2 linked regions of the Rubrivivax gelatinosus IL144 genome follow. The protein of the gene in region 1 interacts with the protein of each later gene in a pairwise test. Links are inferred from orthologs where the notes say so. Each region holds a gene or a part of one and is shown on either strand. Other genes may lie near its edges.

What was found.
Region 2: the proteins of ndk (region 1) and RGE_RS02445 interact in binary tests that used the Escherichia coli proteins (3 or more experiments, as listed by UniProt). The link is inferred for Rubrivivax gelatinosus IL144 from one-to-one orthologs.

What each region holds. Positions count from the first base shown.
Region 1 is NC_017075.1:2,920,433-2,926,064, forward strand. Bases 1,564-4,537 are described here. They hold ndk (nucleoside-diphosphate kinase), read right to left. Parts: upstream 3,277-4,537; coding sequence 2,851-3,276; downstream 1,564-2,850. Other genes in these bases: pilW (type IV pilus biogenesis/stability protein PilW), read right to left, coding at 1,564-1,728; rlmN (23S rRNA (adenine(2503)-C(2))-methyltransferase RlmN), read right to left, coding at 1,725-2,843; RGE_RS13430 (pseudouridine synthase), read right to left, coding at 3,363-4,537. Also shown: RGE_RS13410 (helix-turn-helix domain-containing protein), read right to left, coding at 1-920; more of pilW, read right to left, coding at 925-1,563; more of RGE_RS13430, read right to left, coding at 4,538-5,372; SMC-Scp complex subunit ScpB, read right to left, coding at 5,386-5,632. UniProt on the Escherichia coli protein: Major role in the synthesis of nucleoside triphosphates other than ATP. The ATP gamma phosphate is transferred to the NDP beta phosphate via a ping-pong mechanism, using a phosphorylated active-site intermediate.
Region 2 is NC_017075.1:519,308-524,834, forward strand. The notes cover bases 1,371-4,239. They hold RGE_RS02445 (5-formyltetrahydrofolate cyclo-ligase), read left to right. Parts: upstream 1,371-2,439; coding sequence 2,440-3,039; downstream 3,040-4,239. Other genes in these bases: RGE_RS02430 (LysR substrate-binding domain-containing protein), read right to left, coding at 1,371-1,591; RGE_RS02435 (DUF2917 domain-containing protein), read left to right, coding at 1,702-2,028; RGE_RS02440 (TfoX/Sxy family protein), read right to left, coding at 2,029-2,385; RGE_RS02450 (S8 family serine peptidase), read left to right, coding at 3,107-4,239. Outside these bases: RGE_RS02425 (lytic transglycosylase domain-containing protein), read right to left, coding at 1-602; more of RGE_RS02430, read right to left, coding at 650-1,370; more of RGE_RS02450, read left to right, coding at 4,240-5,527. UniProt on the Escherichia coli protein: Involved in the removal of 5-formyltetrahydrofolate.

The DNA.
Region 1 (5,632 bases):
ACGGCGTTGCGGGTCAGCGGCGCCAGGTCGACCGGCTTGCCGCGGAAGGACAGGCGGGTGGCCGGCGCATTGCCGATTTTGAGCCGCAACGGCAGTTGCCCGTCGACCCCGGCGGTCTCGCCGGCGCGCAGCAGGCGCGAAAAAACGACCTGGCCCTTGGCGTCGTAGGCCTCGATCCACGAGGGCTGTTCGGCATGCAGCTGGACCAGCCCCGCCGCAGCCGGCACGGCCGAGGCAGGCGCAGAAGCCGCGGCCAGCGTGGCGGCCATCGCCGGCTTCAGCGCCGGCAGCACCGCGGATGCGGCCGACGCTGCGGCCGCCGGAACCGGCGCCGGGGCCGGCACGGCCACCGGCACGGCCACCGGCGCGACCGCCACGGCGACCGACGCAGGCGCCGAAGCCGGCTCCACCGGCACCAGGGCGACCTCGGGCACCGAGGCGGCCGCCTCGGGCACCGACGCCGCTTCGGGCGGCGGGCTGGCGTCGGCGGTCGGCGCAGGGGACTGGAGCATGCCGGCCGGCATGAAATAGACGACCGCCGCCGCGATCAGCAGCGCGCCGCCGGCCCAGACCAGCGGCTTGACCGAACCCAGGCTGACCTTGGGCATGTCGGGGCCGGCGCGTTCACGGAACGGCGTGTTCAGGCTGCCGACGACGTGATCCAGCGCCGAACCGTCGGTGCGCGGCAGCAGCGCCAGCACCGGCTGGGCGTCGGTGTGCAGCGCACGGCACACCGCCAAGGCGAGTGCGCGCGTGAACGCCGGGTCCAGCAGCTCGTCGTGGCGGTCGGCTTCCAGCGCCTCCAGCTTGGCCACCGGGACCTTGATGGCGGCGGCCAGCGCCGCGATGTGCAGGCCCTGCTTCTCGCGTGCCGCGCGCAGCAGCGCGCCGGCCGTCGTGCCCGCGGGCGGGGGCGTCACGGAATCAGTCATCGAACCGGCCTTGCTCGAACTGGGCAGCCTCGGGCGATTGGGGGAAACGGTCGCGCAGCTGGCGGCCGAACTCGTAGGCGCCAGCCTGGTTGCCCAGCCGGCGCTCGATGCGTGCGGCCAGCCACAAGGTGGCCGCACTGGATTGCTCGCTCACCGCGTTGACGCGCTGGACGTAGAAGCGGGCACGTTCGAACGAACCGCGGTGATACAGCGCGTCGGCGAGGTTGTAGGACGTCGCCGGGTTGGCCGGTTCGAGCTGGAAGCTGCGGTAAAGCGCCGCTTCGGCATCGGCCCAGCGGCCTTCGCGCGCGTCGCAGACACCCTTGGCGAGCAGCGTGCGCGCGCTGCCGCGGTACTGCGGCAGCGCCAGCGTGGTCTCGAACTCGCGGTCGGCGTCGCCGTAGCGGCCCTGCTGGCAGAGGAACCAGCCGTAGTTGTGGCGCAGGTCGCCGTCGCGCGGCGCCAGCGACAGCGCGCGCTGGAAGCTGTCATCGGCCAGGCGCGTCTCGCCCAGCGCGGCGTAGATCAGGCCGCGCAGGCCGAGCGCTTCGGGCATGTCGGGGCGCGCGGCCAGCGCCTGTTTGACCTCGTCGAGCGCGGTCTCCGACTGGCCGCGGGCAAAGTACGCCGACGCCAGCTCCAGCCGCACCTTGGCGCGGCGTTCGACGTCGGCGGGGTCGTTGCTCGGCCGCGTCTCGCGGGCCGAGCCGTTGGCCGGCGGTTCGCTGACGCAGCCCGCCAGCAGCGATGCGGCGCAGGCCGCCGCGGCCAGCAGGGCCAGCAGGCGACGCGTCACCGCGGGTCCTCCGCGGCGGCGATCGGGATCGTGCGGCGGCGCTCCAGCAGGCGTTCGCGTGCCCGGGTGCGGTCCTGCACCTCGCCGGCGAGCTGGCCGCAGGCCGCGTCGATGTCGTCGCCGCGCACCTTGCGGATCGTCGTCACGATGCCGGCGTCCTGCAGCACCTTGGCGAAGGCCGTCACGCGTTCGCGCGGCGAGCGCTTGAGCCCCGACTCGGGGAACGGGTTGAACGGGATCAGGTTGAACTTGCACGGCACGCGGCGGCGGCGGACAAGGTGCACGAGTTCCAGCGCCTGCTCGGGGGCGTCGTTGACGCCGTCGAGCATGCAGTACTCGAAGGTGATGAAGTCGCGCGGCGCTGCTTCGACATAACGCAGGCAGGCGTCGAGCAGCGCCTCGATGCCGTCCTTGCGGTTGATCGGCACCAGCGCGTCGCGCAGCGCGTCGTTGGGCGCGTGCAGCGAGACGGCCAGCGCCACCGGGCAGTCCTCGCGCAGGCGGTCGATCATCGCCACCATGCCCGAGGTCGAGACCGTCACGCGGCGGCGCGACAGGCCGTAGCCGTGGTCGTCGAGCATCACGCGCAGCGCCGGCACGACGGCCGTGTAGTTCTGCAGCGGCTCGCCCATGCCCATCATCACGACGTTGTCGATGACGCGCTGGCCGTCCGGCCCGCGCAGGCGGTGCTCGGCGTAGCGCAGCTGGGCGATGATCTCGCCGGTGCTCAGGTTGCGGCTGAAGCCCTGGTGCCCGGTCGAGCAGAAACGGCAGCCGACGGCGCAGCCGGCCTGCGAGGACACGCACAGCGTGCCGCGGTCGTCTTCAGGGATGTAGACGGTCTCGACGGCGTTGCCGCCGCCGACGTCGAACAGCCACTTCGTCGTGCCGTCGGCCGAGACGTGCTCGCTGATGACGGGCAGCGACTCGACCACCGCCGCGCCGGCGAGCTTGCCGCGCAGCGACTTGGCGAGATCGGACATCTTGTCGAAGTCCGACTCGCCTTTCTGGTGGATCCAGCGGAACAGCTGGACGGCGCGGAAGCGCTTCTCGCCCAGGCTGTCGCAGAAGGCCGCCAGCCCCTCGAGGTCGAAGTCGAGAAGATTGACGGCCATCGTCGACTCAGCGGCTGTAGACGCTCATGCCGGGGAAGAAGAACGCGACCTCGACGGCCGCCGTTTCCGGGGCGTCGGAGCCGTGCACGGCGTTGGCGTCGATGCTGTCGGCGAAGTCGGCACGGATCGTGCCCTTCTCGGCCTTCTTCGGGTCGGTGGCGCCCATCAGCTCGCGGTTCTTGGCGATCGCGCCTTCGCCTTCGAGCACCTGGATCATCACCGGGCCCGAGATCATGAAGCTCACGAGGTCGTTGAAGAACGGGCGCGCCTTGTGCACGGCGTAGAAGGCTTCGGCCTCGGCACGCGACAGGTGCTGCATCTTCGCGGCGGCGATCTTCAGGCCGGCGCCTTCGAAGCGGGCGTAGATCTGGCCGATGACGTTCTTGGCGACGGCGTCAGGCTTGATGATCGAGAGGGTGCGTTCGATGGCCATCTTGAAATATCTCCTTCAATCAAGGACTTGGCAAAGCTTTCGATTCTACCGCGCCGGATCGGCGCGGCCATGACGGAAAGACGCGTTCAGCGCCCGCCGCGGCGACCACCGCCGCCGCCGCCACCACCACCCCGGCCGCCACGCGGACCGCCGCGGCCACCGCCGCCGTTGGCCTTGCGCAGGAAGGCGTCGCCGCCGATGTAGCCGACCGAGGTCTGCATCGGGTCGGGCTGGCCGCCCGCGCCACCCTTCTTCGGGCCGCGCGCGCCACGGCCGCCGGCCAGCGGCTTGGGCTTCTGCACGAAGCGCTTGTCGTAGGTCTGCTGCAGCGGGTTGGGGATCGGGCCGTCCTCGCCGAGGTCACGCACCGGCCGGTCGCGCTGCAGGCCACGCTTGTCGTAGGTCTGCTGCAGCGGATTCGGGATCGGGCCGTCCTCGGGGATCTCGCGGCGGCGCTGGCGTTCCTGCTGGATCGCGCGCTTGTCGAAGGTCTGCTGCAGCGGATTCGGGATCGCGGCCTCGCCGGCTTCGCGGCGCTGCGGCTTCGGGCCGCGCGGCGCGCTCTCGGGGGCGTTGCCACCACGGCCGCGCTTGCCGCGCTTGCCGCGGCGATCACCGCCGGCATCGCGCTGCTCGCCCTCGGGACGCTCGCCGACGCCGGTCATGCGGCGCAGCGAACGAACGTCCTGCTCGCTCAGGTCGACCCAGACCCCGCGCTTGAGCCCCTTGGGCAGCACGACCGAGCCGTAGCGGATGCGGATCAGCCGGCTCACCGCGTGGCCGACGGCGTCGAAGAGCTTGCGCACCTCGCGGTTGCGGCCTTCGGTGATGACGCAGCGGTACCACTGGTTGGCGCCTTCGCCGCCGCCGTTCTCGATGCTCTTGAAGCCGCAGCGCTGGCCGTCGATCTCGACGCCTTCGAGCAGCTTCTGGCGCGCGGCGTCGTCCAGGCCGCCGAGCGAACGCACGGCGTACTCGCGTTCGACGCCGAAGCGCGGGTGCATCAGCTGGTTGGCCAGTTCGCCGGAGTTGGTGAACAGCAGCAGGCCTTCGGTGTTGATGTCCAGGCGGCCGACCGACTGCCACTTGCCCTGGTGCAGCTTGGGCAGGCGGCGGAAGACCGTCGGCCGCTGCTGCGGGTCGTCGTGGGTGACGACCTCGCCGGCCGGCTTGTGATAGGCGATGACGCGGGTCGGCGGCGGCGCGATGCGGTAGCGCACCGGCTTGCCGCCGACGGCGATGCGGTCACCGGCGGCGATGCGCTGGCCGATGTGCGCCGGCTCGCCGTTCACGGTGATGCGCCCTTCCAGGATCATCTGCTCCATGTCGCGACGCGAGCCGATGCCGGCCTGGGCCAGCACCTTGTGCAGCTTGGGCGCGTCGGGTTCCGGCGCGAGCACGCGCTTGGCCGGCAGCGGCGGCGCTTCGTCGCCGGCTTCGGCGTCCCAGACGCCCGACAGCACGCTGGCGAAGACCTCGCCGACGTCGGCCGGCGGCAGTTGCGGCGCCGGCGCGGTCTCGGGGGCCTCGTCGTCGCCGGCGACGTCTTCGCCCTCGGCGGCCGGGGCGGCGGCGTCGCGCGGCGCACGTTCGGCGCGCTCGCCACGGCGGCCACGACGGCGGTTGCGGCTGCGGCGCGGGGCGTCGCCTTCGGCGCCGGCTTCGGCCGGCGCGGCGTCGGCGCCCTCGCCTGCCGGCTCGGCAGACGGTTCGGCCGCGTGTTCCGGCGCGGGGGCGGGCTCGGCGCGCGGCGGCGCTTCGGCCGGAACCACCGTCGGCGCCGGCTCGGGCGCGCGCTCGGCAGCGGCGGCCGGCAGCGACTCGACGACGGCCACAGGCTCGGCCGCCGGCGCCTCGGCGGCGGCGGCCTTCTTCGTCGTGCGCCGGCGGCGCGGCTTGGCTTCGGCGGCGGGTTCGGCCGCGGCCTCGGGCGCGGGCGCCTCGGGAGCCGCAACGGCCTCGGCTGCCGGCGCGACGTCGGCGGCGGGCGCCTCGGCCTTCTTGCGCGGCGCGCGGCGCTTTTTCGGCGGCGCCTCGTCGGCGGGAGGCACGGCGGCGATCGGGTCCGGCGTGGATTCGGCGTCGTTCGAGCTCATGCGATCTCGTCGTTCAGGAAGTGGTGTCGGGGCCGGAAGCGCCTTCGGGCGTTCCGGTGATGGGGGTGGACGCCTCGGCGTCCGCCGTCTCGGGGGCAATCGGCGCTGCAGCGTCGGCTTCGTCCAGCGGCAGCTGGGCCTGACCGTCACCGAGCAGCGAAGGCTGGTCTTCGAGCGCCTCGAGCATCGCCGTCGGCGCTTCGCCGCCGTCCAGCGGCGGCAGCTGATCCAGGCTCTTCAGGCCCAGGTCGTCGAGGAAC
Region 2 (5,527 bases), 2.4 Mb from region 1 along the record:
TGGCGTTCGAGCTCGAAGGACAGCCTGGCCTGCTGCCAGACGTCGTCGACGTTGAAGCGGCCGGCGGCGAACATCGATTGCGCCAGCAGCGCGCAGCCGTCGTCGGCGTCGCGCTGGGCGTACCAGGCTTCCAGCGCCGCCTGACGCACGTCGCGCCCGGCCTGATGCTCGACGAGGCGGCTGTAGCAGGTCACCTCGCGATCGTCGTTCATGCGAAAACGCGGCACGTCGCGGGCGAAGCTGGCCCAGTCGCGGCGCTTGCCCAGTTCCAGCAGCCAGTCGTTGCGCAGCCGGTCCTCGACGTACTGGCCGCTCCAGCGGCGGTAGAAGGCCTCGACCTCGGCGACGTCGGCGTCGCGCAGCCGGCCCGACAGCTCCCAGTAGTCGACCCAGGGCGCCAGCGGATGCGACGCGAAGAGCGCTGCGGTGCGCAGCGCCGACAGCTTGGCGCGGTCGCCCTTCTGCGCGGCGGCGCGGGCGTCGAGCACGAGGTCGTCGCCGGTCTGCGCCTGGGCGGCGGGCAGGGCGAGCGCGAAAGCCAGCGTGGCTGCCGCGAGCGGGCGCAGCGGTGCCCGGCGGGTGATGCGTTGCAGGGCGTTCATAAGGGGGAATCTAGCGGATCACGAGTATCCGTCCGTGTCAGGCGCGATCAGGACGAGGCGGCATGGGCGTCCAGGCCGGCGCGTGTGGCCTGCGCCTGCTCGAGCACCCAGGCCTCGAAAGCGGCCAGTTCGGGACGTTCGCGCCGCGCCGGCCAGCGCACCAGCCAGTAGGCGAAAGGCGAGCGCAGCCGGCCCGCGGGGCCGAAGGGTTCGACCAGCTCGCCGCGCTCGAGCGACTCGCGCACCAGCGCCAGCCGGGCCAGCGCGACGCCCTGGCCAGCGGTCGCCGCCTGGATCTGCTGGTAGGTGTAGTTCAGGTAGAGCCAGCCGCGCGGCTCCAGGCCGGGCACGCCCTTGGCGCCCAGCCAGTGGCGCCAGCTCAGGTACTCGACGCTGGGCAGCTGCGAGTCCTCCTCGAGCAGCGTCATCTGCGCCAGGTCCTCGGGCTTGGTGAGCGGCCCGAGGCCGGGGCTGGCGACCGGCGTGACGACCTCGCCGAACATCAGCGTCGAGCCCGGCGGCGCGTTGTCGGGGTGGCAGTAGCGCAGCGCCAGGTCGAGCTCGGGGTCGTCGAGGTCGGCGATCGCGTCCTGGGCCGAGACGCGGATGTCGATGCCCGGCTGCTCGCGCTGGAACTGCTGCAGCCGCGGCAGCAGCCACATCGACGCGAACGAGGGCCAGGTCGTCAGGTTGACCTGGCGGCGGCCCTGGGCGCTGCGGATCTGGTGCACGGTGGCGTCGAGCCGGTCGAGCAGCGGCGCCACGGTGCGCAGCAAGGCCTCGCCGGCACCGGTGAGTTCGACGTGGCGCGTGCCGCGCAGGAACAGCGGCAGGCCGATTTCGTCCTCCAGCGAGCGGATCTGGCGGCTGACCGCCGGCTGCGTCAGATGCAGCTCGTCGGCCGCGGCACGAAAGCCCAGACGGCGCGCGACCGCCTCGAAAGCGCGCAGCGGGCCGATCGACAGCGGGCGTTGGCGTCGAAGATTCATGCGTTTAGGTTATCAATGTCGCGCGGATTTTTGATTGGACCCGGCCCCGTCCGCTGCCGAGAATACCTTCCAAGCAGTCGATCGTGGAGCCTGAGATGTCGCAAACCGCCATGAGCAATTCGCATCAGAGCGCGCCCTGGGAATGGGCCGTCGGTCCGGCCACGGCGATGCGTGTCCCGGCCGCCAACCAGCCGCGTTGGCTGGTCGTCTCCGAAGGCCGCGTCTGGCTGACGCGCAGCGGCTCCGGCCCCTACGGTGAGGACGTCTGGCTGCAGGCCGGAGAACGCCTCGAACTGCCCTGCGGCAGCGAATGGGTCATCGAAGGCTGGCCGTCGGCCCAGGTCGAACTGCTGGAAGCGCCGTGCAGGACGCCGGCGCGCACGCCGGCCCGCCCGGGCCGCTGGCACGCGCCCTGGGGCGCGGCGCACGCCGCCTGATCAGCGCCGGCGCGGCGCCCTCGGCTTGGGGGCCCGCGCGGCGAGTGCGGCCTGCAGCGCCCGCTGCGCCCAGGGCCGCATCGCCTCGGGCGCGTCCAGCGCCTCGGCCGGCGGGGTCCAGAAGCCCAGCCGCATCGGCTTGCCGGCGCGCTGGTATCGAAACGGCTCGCCGCCGGCGGCCTCGAAATCGGGCTCGGTCGCAGCGCAGGTCTTCAGATAGAGCTGCTCGTCCAGGATCAGCGCGACGAACAGTCCGTCGATGTCGAAACCGTGGCCGCCGAACATGCGGCGCACGCGCACCGCGCCCAGCGGCGCCAGCAGTTCGCGGCAGTGTTGTGCAAACGGGTCCTCGCGCATGACGGCGCCAGTCTAGGCCCCTGCGGCGGCGCCGCAAGCGTCACAATCCGATCCATGAACCTGCCGTTCCCGCTGCCGCTGCAGCCCTCCCGCGACAAGAAGACGCTGAGGCGCCAGCTTCAGGCCGAACGGCAGTCGCTCGTCGACCGCCACCAGCGTTCGGTGCACCTGCAGGAGGTGCTGCGCGTCTGGCTGATCGGCCGCACCGAGAACACGATCGGCGCCTACTGGCCGATCAAGGGCGAGTTCGACGCCTTGCCGGCGCTGTTCCGCTGGAGCGAAGCCGAACCCGACCGCCGCATCGGCCTGCCGGTGATGGACCGCGAGACCAAGCAGCTGCGGTTCCACGTCTGGTATCCCGGCTGCCCGATGGAAGAAGACGCCTACGGCATCCCCAAGCCCAAGGACACCGAGCAGTTCGAGCCCGGGCTGCTGCTCGTGCCCTGCGTCGGTTTCGGCCCCGGCGGCGTGCGCCTGGGCTACGGCGGCGGCTTCTACGACCGCACGCTGGCGACGCTGCAGCCGCGGCCGCTGACGGTGGGCGTCGGCTACGCGCACGGCTTCGTCCCCTGGCTCGAGGCCGAGGCGCACGACGTGCCGCTGGACGTCGTGCTGACCGAAGACGGCGTGCACTGGCAGCACCCGGACATCTGAAGTTACCGGCCGCTCGGCCGGCCTGCCTATCATCGCCCTCGCCGTGCCGGCGTCACGGGAGGTCACGATGGCTCATGAACATCGCAGCCCAGCGCTGCCTCTGGTGCGAAGGGCCGCGCTGCTCGCGGCGCTGACGGTGCTGGCCGCCTGCGGGGGCGGAGGCGGCGGTGGTGGCGACGACAGCGCGGCCGGCTACAGCGTCTCCGGCACGCTGTCGGTGTCGGCCAACCTCGTCGTCGACAGCGACACCAACGACCCGAACCAGACGCGCATCGCCAACGACGACTCGGCGCAGGCCCAGCCGATCGCCGCGACCAGCCAGGTGATGGGCACCGTCAACGTGCCTCGGGCGGGCGCGGACGGCGCCAGCCATGCCGCCGGCGACCCGAGCGACTTCTTCCGCGTGACGCTGGCCGCCGGCCAGACGCTGCAGCTGGACTTCACCGCCGATACCGCGGCCAACGACCTCGACCTCTACGTCTATCGCCGCGTCGGCGACGCCGACGTGCTCGTCGGCTCGTCGACCGGAAGCTCGCTGTCGGAGTGCGTGCGCGTCACCGAGCCCGGTGAATACGTCGTGCAGGTCGAGGCCTACGACGGCGCGTCGCTCTACAACCTGCGCATCGCCGCGGCCGGTGCCGGCGGCAGCTGCGCCAACGCGACGAGCTCGGTTGCGGCGCGGCGCCTGGTGCCGGGCCAGCTGATCGCCGGGCTGGCCGAAGGCAGCGGCCGCGTGCGCGCCGCCGGCGCGCTGGTGTCGGCGCAGCCGCTGTCGCTGCTCAAGGGCCGTGTCGCGCCCGGGCGGCTCGGGCTGATGGCGCTGGCCGATGACGAGAAGTCGCGCCGCCGCGGCCTGCTGGCGCTGGCCGGTGCCGACGAGGCGACGCTGCGCGCCGCCCGCCGGCCGGCGTGGATGGACCGGCTGTCGCCGGATTCGCGGCTGCAGGTCGAGACGCTGCAGTACGCCAAACGCCTGGCCGCCAGCGGCGCCTTCGACTACGTCACCGTCAACCGCCCGCTGCACGCGACGGCGCTGGTCGGCAGCTTCCCGCCCGACGACCCGCGTTACGCGCTGCAGCGCTGGCACTACGAGCAGATCGCGCTGCCGGCGGCGATGGATGCGCTGGTCGCCTTGAGCCCGCAGCCGAGCCAGCGGCCGATCGTCGCGGTGCTGGACACCGGCATCGTCGCCGACCATCCCGACCTTGCCGGCCAGATCACCGCCGGCTACGACTTCGTCCAGGACGCCGCGTCGGCCGGCGACGGCAACGGCCTCGACGCCGACCCCGACGACTTCCGCGCGGCCGACTCGCAGCCCTCGTTCCACGGCACGCACGTCGCCGGCACCGTCGCCGCGGCCACCTACAACGGCACCGGCGTCGCCGGCGTCGCGCCGATGGCCCAGGTGATGCCGATCCGCGTGCTCGGCAAGGGCGGCGAGGGCACGTTCTACGACATCCTTCAAGGCCTGCGCTACGCCGCCGGCCTGGCCAACGACTCGGCCAGCGTGCCGGCGCGGCGGGCCGACGTCGCCAACCTCAGCCTGGGCGCGAGCGGCGTGGCCTGCGACAGCGCCAGCGCGACGCTGATCGCCCAGGTGCGCGCCCAGGGCACGATGATCGTCGCCGCCGCCGGCAACGAGTCCGACCGCGACAGCGGCCGTGTCGCCGCGGTCGACTACCCGGCCAACTGCGCCGGCGTGCTGGCGGTGACGGCCACCGACGCGCAGCGCGGCGTCGCCTACTACGCCAACGGCGGCGACGAGCTCGCGCTGGCCGCCCCTGGCGGCGACATGCGCGTGGCGACCACCGGCAGCGGTCTGCCCGACGGCATCTACAGCACGCTGGCGACCTTCGATGCCGGCGGCGTGCGCACGCCGACCTACGGCCAGTACCAGGGCAGCTCGATGGCGACGCCGCACGTCGCCGCGGTGCTCGCGCTGATGCGCTGGGTGCACCCGGCGATCACGCCCGAGCAGGTGGACGCGCTGCTGCAGGCCGGCGAGCTCTCCGACGACGCCGGCGCCACCGGCCACGACAGCCAGTACGGCTGGGGCATCGTCGACGCGGCCAAGGCGGTGCGTGCGGCGATCGCGCTGAAGAACGGCGGTTGGGCGCCCGGGATCCAGGGTGTCGTCGAGGCCCAGCCTTCGGCGCTGGACTTCGGCACCACGACGAGCAGCCTGGAGTTCACGCTGCGCGTCACCGCGCCGACCGACGAGACCGTCGGCGCCGTCGGCGACGACAGCGCCGCGGTGAGCGTCGCGCCGGTCGCGGTCGACGCCGCCGGCCTGGGGCGCTACCGCGTCACGGTCGATCGCAGCGGCCTGGCGGCCGGCGTCTACACGCCGCAGATCACGGTGATGACGAGCCGGCGCACGCTGACCCTGCCGCTGAGCATCCAGAAGCTGGATGCGACGAGCACGCCGGACATCGGGCCGATCTACGTGCTGGTCTACGACGCCACGGGCGACAAGGTGCTGAAGCAG